Regions from separate parts of the Flammeovirga yaeyamensis genome, predicted to be linked through region 3. Evidence: riboswitches for the same ligand, from Rfam matches in the RefSeq annotation. Region 3 holds a riboswitch; each other region holds the start of a gene.
The links. Region 3 has a riboswitch for cobalamin ahead of nrdD (anaerobic ribonucleoside-triphosphate reductase). Riboswitches for the same ligand answer to the same signal wherever they lie in the genome.
Positions count from the first base shown of each region.

Region 1 (3,208 bases), 1.9 Mb from region 3:
TGCCAATTATTGGGATATTAGTTTAGGTCCAAAAAAAGATGGTACTCCAGCAGATATTACCACTTTGCCAGGATATGAAGGGGGTAGCGTATCTGGATTAGGGACTACTTATAAATGGGATACAAGGGATCTGGTACTTTCTCCCAAAGAAGGATTTTTTATTGAAGGTCGCTTTGAAGTATACAATAGTATATTTGGTAGTGATTATAATTTTAATGTATTGACATTAGATCTCAGAAAATATTTTGATTTAAGTAGAGAAAAAGAAGGTACTTCTGTGTTAGCTTTTCAGGGTTTAACGAAACAAACTTTTGGTGATAATACTCCTTTTAGAGAGATGGCTTTGATGGGCGGATTAAACATGATGAGAGGTGTTTATGAAGGCCGTTGGAGAGACCAAAAAATGGTGGCATTACAATCTGAATTTAGACAACATTTATTCTGGAGAATTGGGATGACAGCCTTCATTGGAACGGCAAATGTTTTTTCGACTTACGAAAATTTTGATAGCCAAGGTTTTAAGTTTGCAGGAGGTGGCGGATTAAGATTTTTGATTAATAAAAAGGACAAAGCTTCTATTCGAGTAGATTATGGAATTGGATCAGAAAAAAGTTCTGGTTTATATTTAACCTTCGGAGAAGCGTTTTAATGTAATTCATATTGATTAATTCCTCAAAAATCAAGTATAATTTAATAATTGTTTGAATTTTACAAGTAGATTTAATCAATCTTAAAATTAATGACACTAAAATATAATTGAGTTGTAAACAGAGTAACTTAGATTAGTCCATTTTAAAATGAGATTAATGAATACGTATATAGACGTTATCCAAGTATAAGAAAGGTTTTTGATTTATTGTGTGTGTCTTACACTTTTTTTTAATTCAAGTATTACAAAATTATTTCATATACCTTTAAAATATTGATATTAAAAAAATGCAATTAAATGTCAATTTGAGTGTCTTTACCTCTTATCATTTTTTTTAAATGAGTCAAGCAAAATGCAACTAATTTTGTGGGATTTTTTTTAACAAAAACTATGTTAGAAAATGTTTGCTATTATCAATAAAAGGCCATTTATTTGTTATGACGAAGGTGCTTAAAGCAATTTGCATTTTGCTTTGGTGAAAAGGGAAACAGGTGAGAGGCCTGTACTGTACCCGCAGCTGTAATACTATGAAAATGAATTCGAAAAATCCACTGCATTTTAAATGTGGGAAGGTTGAATCAAAATTATATTATAGTTTAGTCAGAAGACCTGCCTAAGTTGTTGCTTGTAACCTCCATCGGGATAATGGGGAGTAAAAGAACTGTCTGAGTAAATCAATTTGATGCCTGGGCTTTTCCGTCAGCTTATAAAGAAAATAAAGCATTGTGTTGTTCAATGAGAACATTTATATGTTTTCATTAGTTGTATTAAAAAAACATCCAAAAGATGAGCTTATTAGATAAACGTGTAGCTTACAAACCCTTTGAATACCCAAAGGCACAAGATTTTATTGACGCTATTCACCAAACTTTCTGGATTCACTCCGAAGTAAACTTTGATGCAGATATTCAGCAGTTCAAAACCAATTTAACAGATCAAGAAAGAGATGTTATTGGTAACATCCTGAAAACGTTTGCCCAAACTGAAACTAATGTTCAGGATGATTTTTGGGGGGTGATTGGTCAGTTTATACCTAAGCCAGAAATTAAGGCAATGGCCATTACTTTTGCTGAAAATGAAGCTCGTCACGCATCTGCATATGCACGTTTAAACGAGTTGTTGGATTTGGACAATTTTGAGGCATTCTTAGAAGACGAGACTGCTATGGAACGTCTTGAAATGCTCTCTCAGGTAACTGTGGATAAAAATGGAAATGCCCAACCGCACGACCTATTACAGAGTATTGCAATTTTCTCGTGTTTTACTGAAAATGTAAACTTATTCTCTCAGTTCGCTATTTTACTGTCCTATAAAAAATTCAAAAATCAACTTAAAGGTATTGGTAACATTATCAAGTGGTCTGCTAAGGATGAAAACTCTCATGCACGTGCAGGTATGTGGTTATACAATACGATGATTGCTGAATACCCTGAGTTGAATACTAAAGAACTTCAAGATCGTATCTATGAAGCAGCAAAAATTTCTCACGATGTGGAAGTAAGGTTGCTGAATGGTATTTTTGAAGATGGTGAGTTGGAATTTTTACCAATAGAACATTTAGTTCACTTCATGAGAGATCGTCTGAATAAAAGTTTAAGCGAAATTGGTCTAAAACCTATCTTTGAAGTTGATAAAGAAACATTGAAGAAAATGCAATGGTTCGATGAAGAAGTATTTGGTTTAGCACACGACGATTTCTTCGCTGTAAGACCTACAGAATATACTAAAAAGACACAATCAGTAACTGCTGATGATCTTTTCTAAATAATAAATTGATACTCTTATTTCTACACCCTCATACACAACATGTCTGAAATTACATTAACTACCGAGGCCTCTAATCTTGAAGCAAATCCAAAATGGATGACAAAAGAAGGTCTTCAAACTTTACAAAATGGTTATTTACTAGAAGGAGAAACTGTAAGAGATGCAGTTACTCGTATCGCTAAGGCAGCCGCAAGTCGTTTAAAAAGGCCCGATTTCGAAAAGAGGTTCTTTGATGCGATTTGGAATAACTATTTATGTCCTGCTTCTCCAGTTTGGTCTAATATGGGAACCGAAAGAGGTTTACCTATTAGTTGTTTTGGTAGTTATATTCCAGATAGTATTGCTGGAATAGGTGCTTCTTTGGGCGAAGTCATGATGATGTCTAAAATTGGTGGTGGTACATCAATTAACATGTCTGATGTTAGACCTAGAGGTGCAAAAATCACAAATAATGGGACATCAAATGGTGTTTATCCATTCCTTGAAATGTACGATTCAGTAATTAATGGTACAAATCAAGGAAGTACAAGAAGAGGTATGCTTGCCGCTTACTTGGATGTAGAACATGGTGATATTGATGAGTTCTTGACGATTAAAGACGTTGGGAAAAGTATTCAAAATATATTCATGGGCGTAACTGTATCTGACAATTTTATTGATAATGTTAGATCAGGTGACAGAAGATCTCGTGAAGTATGGGCAAAAGTGATTAAGTCTAGAATTGAAAAAGGTATTCCTTACATCATGTATAAGGACAATGCCAATAATCAAAGACCTAGATGGTATAAAGAC
Region 1 covers NZ_CP076132.1:3,173,207-3,176,414, reverse strand. Annotated here, with positions in the region: gene KMW28_RS12525 (BamA/TamA family outer membrane protein) at 1-649, shown strand, start outside; cobalamin riboswitch at 1,077-1,280, shown strand; gene KMW28_RS12520 (ribonucleotide-diphosphate reductase subunit beta) at 1,436-2,413, shown strand; gene KMW28_RS12515 (ribonucleoside-diphosphate reductase subunit alpha) at 2,456-3,208, shown strand, end outside.
Region 1: another riboswitch for cobalamin. It lies ahead of KMW28_RS12520 (ribonucleotide-diphosphate reductase subunit beta); the one in region 3 lies ahead of nrdD (anaerobic ribonucleoside-triphosphate reductase).

Region 2 (3,208 bases), 1.8 Mb from region 3:
TGATCTCTAAGAAAAGATGCAAGTGTGTTATCATTATTTAATTGTATAGTAGCACTATCAAAAGATTGTATATGTGCTCCTTGACTATAGTACTTCATGGTCTTTGCTGTAATTTCCACTTCATTTAATTCGCGATCAGGAAGTTGATATTCATCCTGAGCAAAAAGAGAAACATGAGCAAAGAGAAACACTAATGTGATAATCCTCTTAATCATTATTGTAATTTCTGATAGAAATAGAGTTCGTGATCCGGTAACAAATCCGGATGAAATATCTTTATTAAGTCTGCTAAAACGATTTCAGGATGGAGGTTTCCTGTGGCCCAATAATCACTAGCCATTCCACCTCTTGTTCGTTTATTATGGTTGAAGACCATTCGATTTTTAAATGCATCGAATTGCCCATAACGAGAATCTTTATTCAAAATCTGTTGAAGGTTGTCTGTTGTTCCTGCATTTACCCAATAATCAGCATCTTTACCCTTTGCAAAAACAGCTTCAAGATCTAGTTGTATACTTCCAGTCTGATCTGTTTCACTCCAAGGGTAAGAAACATGTGTTTGCTCTAAAGCTTTTGCCAAATAAGAAGCACCTCCAGGTACAGACCACATTCCTTTATAAGGAAAACCTGTAATCACTTTTGGTTGTGAATCCGATTGCTTCGCTAATTTTACTAAATCGTTATATTTTAATTCGATGCTTGTAAATAAAGCATCAGCTTGCTTTTCTTTATTTAATAATGCTCCAAATAATTTCACCCATTCAGCTCGTCCTAATAAGTCATTTTCTTGCCAATCAGTGTTCGACAAAATTGGAATACCTGCTTTTCTAATCACAGGAAAAGATTGAGCAGTTACAGAAGAATTTCCCACAACCATTACAAGGTCTGCATTAGACATAAGAATCTTTTCTGCATTATCAGTAATGTCATAACCAACTGTAATAATTTTTCCATCAGCCATTCGATCAACAATAGCTTGACTGTACATATATGTAGAATCGACATAACCTCTAATAGCATCTAATGCATCCAACTCTTCCATCATCGTAGTTTGTGATGTAGTGGTAGTGATCATGTTTGAAATGGGAATGCGAATAACTTGGCTTTGAGTAAAACCAGTTGGCAATGATTGACCCTTTTGCAATAATACATAAGAGGTCTTCTTGTCGTTGAAAGGATTGATTAGATGTAAAACTTTGTAATCATCTTTATAGTCAAGAGAGAAAGTTTTAGCATATTTTACTTGCAGAGGAGTTGCAGTAAAACTCTGATAAGTTTCCTTTGAAGTTTTGTTTGTATGAGATTCACAGCTAAATAAAACTGTGGATAATGCTCCTAAAAATAGGAGTACATTTATAAGACGTTTCATTGTTTTCACTTTTCACCCGAAGAATATTTCTACAACAAAAGATATCCTGACTTCTTTTTATTTTGAACCTTCCCGGTCGACCAGTGGTAATTCTCAAAAACCTAAATTAATAGGAAAAGTTACAGTAGCGGGGACTGTTTTGGATTTACACCAAATTCCCTTTTGTTGATGCAAATATGGAAGAAGAAAAGTTATAAAACAATTCCAAAGTATCACTTATTAAGTGATTGTGATCATTTGTAAATTTATTTTCGTCGTCTAACAATAACGAAAATAACTATTTTGAAATTGAAAAAGACCTTCTTAAATAATCGACATATTCACTATTTAAGAAGGCCTGTTGTGTATGTTATTAATGAACCAAATTGTTCAATTCTTTTTCCAAAATGAGTGGTTTTAAACCAGTTATTCTTTTAATAATAACGCCATCTTTCACAATAAACTGAGTGGGGTAGCCTTGTACATTTAACGTATTTCTTAGTTGAGAGATATTATGATCCGTCACCCTATAATATTGAACTTGCTCGGTAATCGGTAGTTTATTTACCTCCTCTTTCCATTTTATATCAGATTGATCACAGAATAAATACACAAATTTTATATTAGAGTTTTTATGCTTTTCAATAATAGCAGGGAAATCTTCATGAAGCCCTTTTTTACAGAAGCCACACCAACTTACAAATAGGTTAATGACATAAGTGCCATCATCAAAACGTTTAGAAAATTCGTTACCATGAGTATCAATTACTGAGATATCTTTTGGGAACTCTATTTCTTTGAACCCTTTTCTTCTGTTGGCCAGCCCGGTTAATTCTTTAATTTGAGAGGATGTGGGATACGTGTTTTTAAAGACTTCAACGGATTGATTGAATTTAGCATTACTCAAAGTATCATTGTAATAGTGATATTTTGATAAGTACTCGAACAATACTTTTTCTTGCAACTCCTCATTTTGAATAACGTTTTGATTGATTTCCTGAAATCTTTCCAAGTTAGTATTCGCTTGATGGTTGAAACGACCTTTTTCTATACTTGTAAAATCATCTTCAACTATTGTTATCTGAGTATGAATACTCTCCGCAATATATTCAGCTAGCACAGGACTTGAATAAATCATCGGATCGTTTAAATCGAAATGTTTAAGTACTGAGATTAAGTGGTTTCGATTATTTACTTTAACCGTATCTGTAAAATTTTCTGCGTAGATCGTATTTGCCTCAATCCATAGGGCAATGATATTACCTTTATTTTCATTGATGAAATCTTCGTTCAACTTGTCTTTATAAGCAAATAAGGTATCAGACATGTTGTTGAATACCGCTTGTAATAATTGGTTGGAGGCTTTATAGTCAGTATGATAAGCAAGGTTATTAAGGATGTTTGTACTTTCATCAATCTGTTTCATGAAAGTATAATGATAATTTAAACTATCTGAGATTTCTTCCCTTTGTTTATCAAAATAATAGGGATCAAAATAAGTCGTTCTAATTTCCTTTAATTCATTTTTTATATCCTTATGATTTTGTTGACTGTAAGTACTTCTTTTTAGTAATTCACGTGTCTGTTTATACTTCATGAAATCGCTCATAGCCACATTCTGACGTTGTTCTTCAGTTCTACTTTTAAAGTAATTATTATATTCCACTCGAATAGAATCACGTTTATCGTATAGACTAGTGTAGGATATTTCCTTTTGATTGATTAGTTCAGAGTATTTATTGCTATCGATCGATCTAAACTCCCAATACGCACCATTGTATTCTGCAAAAGGGGATTCCATATCTACCCAAAGGGCAACTTTATCGGATAATCGAAAAGTATTACCTGCATTTAAAGAAT
Region 2 covers NZ_CP076132.1:3,120,403-3,123,610, reverse strand. Annotated here, with positions in the region: gene KMW28_RS12350 (TonB-dependent receptor plug domain-containing protein) at 1-215, opposite strand, end outside; gene KMW28_RS12345 (ABC transporter substrate-binding protein) at 215-1,369, opposite strand; cobalamin riboswitch at 1,389-1,566, opposite strand; gene KMW28_RS12340 (carboxypeptidase-like regulatory domain-containing protein) at 1,722-3,208, opposite strand, start outside.
Region 2: another riboswitch for cobalamin. It lies ahead of KMW28_RS12345 (ABC transporter substrate-binding protein); the one in region 3 lies ahead of nrdD (anaerobic ribonucleoside-triphosphate reductase).

Region 3 (3,208 bases):
TTCTTCAGATAGACAATTACTTTACGAAAAGGACCTATTTGCATCAAATCCTAAAGCTTTACAATATAAGGCTTCGAGCTTTGTGGAATACATCACTTTAAAATCACAAGTTAATAAAGCGGGTTCTGATGAAGCGAGAAGAGCGATTATGCAGCAACACATTCGTGATGAAATGCACAAAAAAATATTCAAATACGCGATCTATTATGCACACCTTGATATTCAAGAACAACTTTTTAGTGACTCATCTAGAGAATTGATTTATATCTTTGGTGCTAAAGGATCACATCCTAAATACAAGCAGTTAACTGAACTTCAAGAAACTTTAGCAGATAGATTTAAAAAACTTTACTCTTTCTCTAAGAAGAAGAAAACGACAATGGACCAAGTGATGGAAACAATTGATGAGTCAATTCCACTTTGGGAGGAACTAATTGCTGAAGCAAACTATGAGGACAAAAAAGCTAAAGTAAATGGCGAAATTGCTGATGGTTTAAAATTAAACCTTGCATTAGCCTACACAATGAAAAGAGATTTTGATAAAGCTTTAGAGATTATGAATACTATCGAGAAAGCAAAAGAAAATCCAAATGGCTTAAACGGTATTATGGCGGGTTCTTTTAAAGGTCAAGCAAAGTCATTAAGAAGACTTCTTGAAAGAATTCAAATCGATCCTTCTAAAGTAAGCGTTACTACAGGTCAAGAAGCGAACTAATTCAGTTCAATTAATCTTATATAAGAATTTTAGGCTGTCATATAATAAATGTGACAGCCTTTTATTTTTCTAATAAATCATCCCCTTAAACTATCTATTTTCAGCATATTATAAATTCCTAAAATATTTTAGTGATTGTCATCAATGCTTTTTAAATCAGGTGTTTGCAAATTGAAAGTGCATGGTGCCAAAATGGAATAATAGGGAATCTAGTGAGAATCTAGAACTATGCTCGTAGCTGTATAGCACTCGTTGTCATCACTTAATTTAATAGCTAATTGACTACATATTTAGCTCTCTTAATTTAACTGATAAAGAATTGATACTCCATTGCTGTTCTGCTTGATCAGATGTATCAAGTATAAAGTGAGAAGGACAATTTTTAGAGTCAAGTCAGAAGACCTACCAAGCAAATGAAGCCACCGACATCGAGTTAATGTCTAAGTTTTCAGCGTCCACCAAATTATTTGATGTACGTTACTGCACTTCCTACAATAGCGCCTTGTGTTTTGTTTCAAAAAAATTCAAAAGACATGGTCATCACTCAAGACAGTAAATTGCTGAAATTCGCCAATGAAGCAATTAACCTTACTAATGTAGAAAACGAAAACGCCAACATGCCTGAAGGTGTTTTTACTGCAAAACTTACCCGTATGTCGGGTGAAATCTCCAAGGAATACACAAAAGCCTACTTACTTCCCGAAAAGCATTTAAAGATGCATGAAGAAGGGTGGATTTATATCCACGACTTCAGTTCTTATGCTGTGGGAATGCAAAACTGTATGTTTATTGATGTTGGAGAAATTCTTAGCAAACCCATTCATACAACGAATGGCACTATGCGTCCCCCTAAAAGTATTCGTTCTGCTTTGCAAGTAACAGCAGTCGTTTTACAATGTCAGAGTAACGCTCAGTTTGGAGGTATCGCTATTAATGCCTTCGATTTCCATATGGCCAAATTCATTAAACTTAGTTTCTATAAACATATGGAAACGGCCATTAAGTTTAATGTACCCGATCCTGATACATTTGCCTGGGACCAAGTAAAAGAAGAAACTAAACAAGCTTGCGAGGCTTTCCTTCATAATCTGAATCATTTAGAAAGTCGTGCTGGTAATCAACTTCCATTTGTATCGATTAACTATGGATGTGATACTTCTAGAGAAGGTCGTTTGTTTATCGAATGCATGCTAAATGCCACAATGGATGGTATTGGTGAGAAAAGAACTACTCCAATTTTCCCTATTCAAATTTGGCAATACAGAAAGGAAGAAGGTAAAATTTTAAACGAGGATCTTTTCCAATTGGCCAACGAGTGCTCGATAAAAAGAGTCTATCCTAACTATGTCAACACCCATCAAGAGGTATATGACATTTTGGATAAAAACGGAAAAATTGTTCCAGATTTAATCCCTGCCACTATGGGGTGTCGTACACGTTTAGGAAAAAATCTACATGGCTATAACGGAAAATCGGGTAGAGGAAACCTATCTCCTGTAACCATGAACCTTCCTAAATATGCGATGGAAACTGACTCATGGGAGGAATTCTGTACTCTTGTAAAAGAGATGGCATTTATTGGAATCGACATGATGGAAGCACGTTTACGTTGGCAAAGAAAGCAACTAATGGGAGCAGCTCCTTTTATGTATAAAAACAAGATCTGGAAGCACGATCAACCGTATAACGAAAAGGCTAAAATTGGCGATATTCTTTATTCGGGTACACTTGCTTTAGGGTTTATCGGTATTGCCGAAGCTTTATTGATTTTGGAAGGAAAGCATCATGGTGAATCAGAAGAATCTCAAGAAAAAGCATTGAACCTGATTAAAGATCTACATAATTTCTGTGATAAGGAAAGTCGGAGAAGACGTTTGAATATCTCTTTATATGCCACTCCTGCAGAAAGTTTATGTCATACTTTCGCTAAAAAATTACAAGAGCAATACGGTCATGTTCAAGGAGTTTTTGATAAAGAATTCATCACCAACTCTTTCCATGTTCCTGTATGGCACAACATCAACTATGTTGATAAGATTGCTATAGAAGCACCTTATCATAAATACTGTTCAGGTGGTTCTATCACTTATGTAGAGTTACGATCGGAAATCAATAAAACACCTCATTTATATAAAAATCTAATTGAGGGAGCGATGGAAGAAGGAGTTTATTACTTTGCTACTAACATCCAAAGAGATCGATGCTTAAACTGTGATCACGAAGGTTTATTTGATGATCTGAAATGTGATAAGTGTCAGTCGAAAGATATTATTACTTTAAGGAGAGTTACCGGTTATATTACGGGGGCCTATCATAAAGTATTTAATAATGGAAAGAAAGATGAAGTGAGAAACCGAGTAAAACATAATTAATGAATAAAAAAGAAGGTAATCTTAAATAGTGTATCAAAGATTACCTTCTTTTTTTATAATGTCTTTTTAATACTAAAATAAAAGATACTTCCTTCTGATTCAGGGTTGTTTTCCACCCAAA
Region 3 covers NZ_CP076132.1:1,276,582-1,279,789, reverse strand. Annotated here, with positions in the region: gene KMW28_RS04945 (hypothetical protein) at 1-715, shown strand, start outside; cobalamin riboswitch at 881-1,139, shown strand; gene nrdD (anaerobic ribonucleoside-triphosphate reductase) at 1,249-3,087, shown strand; gene KMW28_RS04935 (PAS domain S-box protein) at 3,141-3,208, opposite strand, start outside.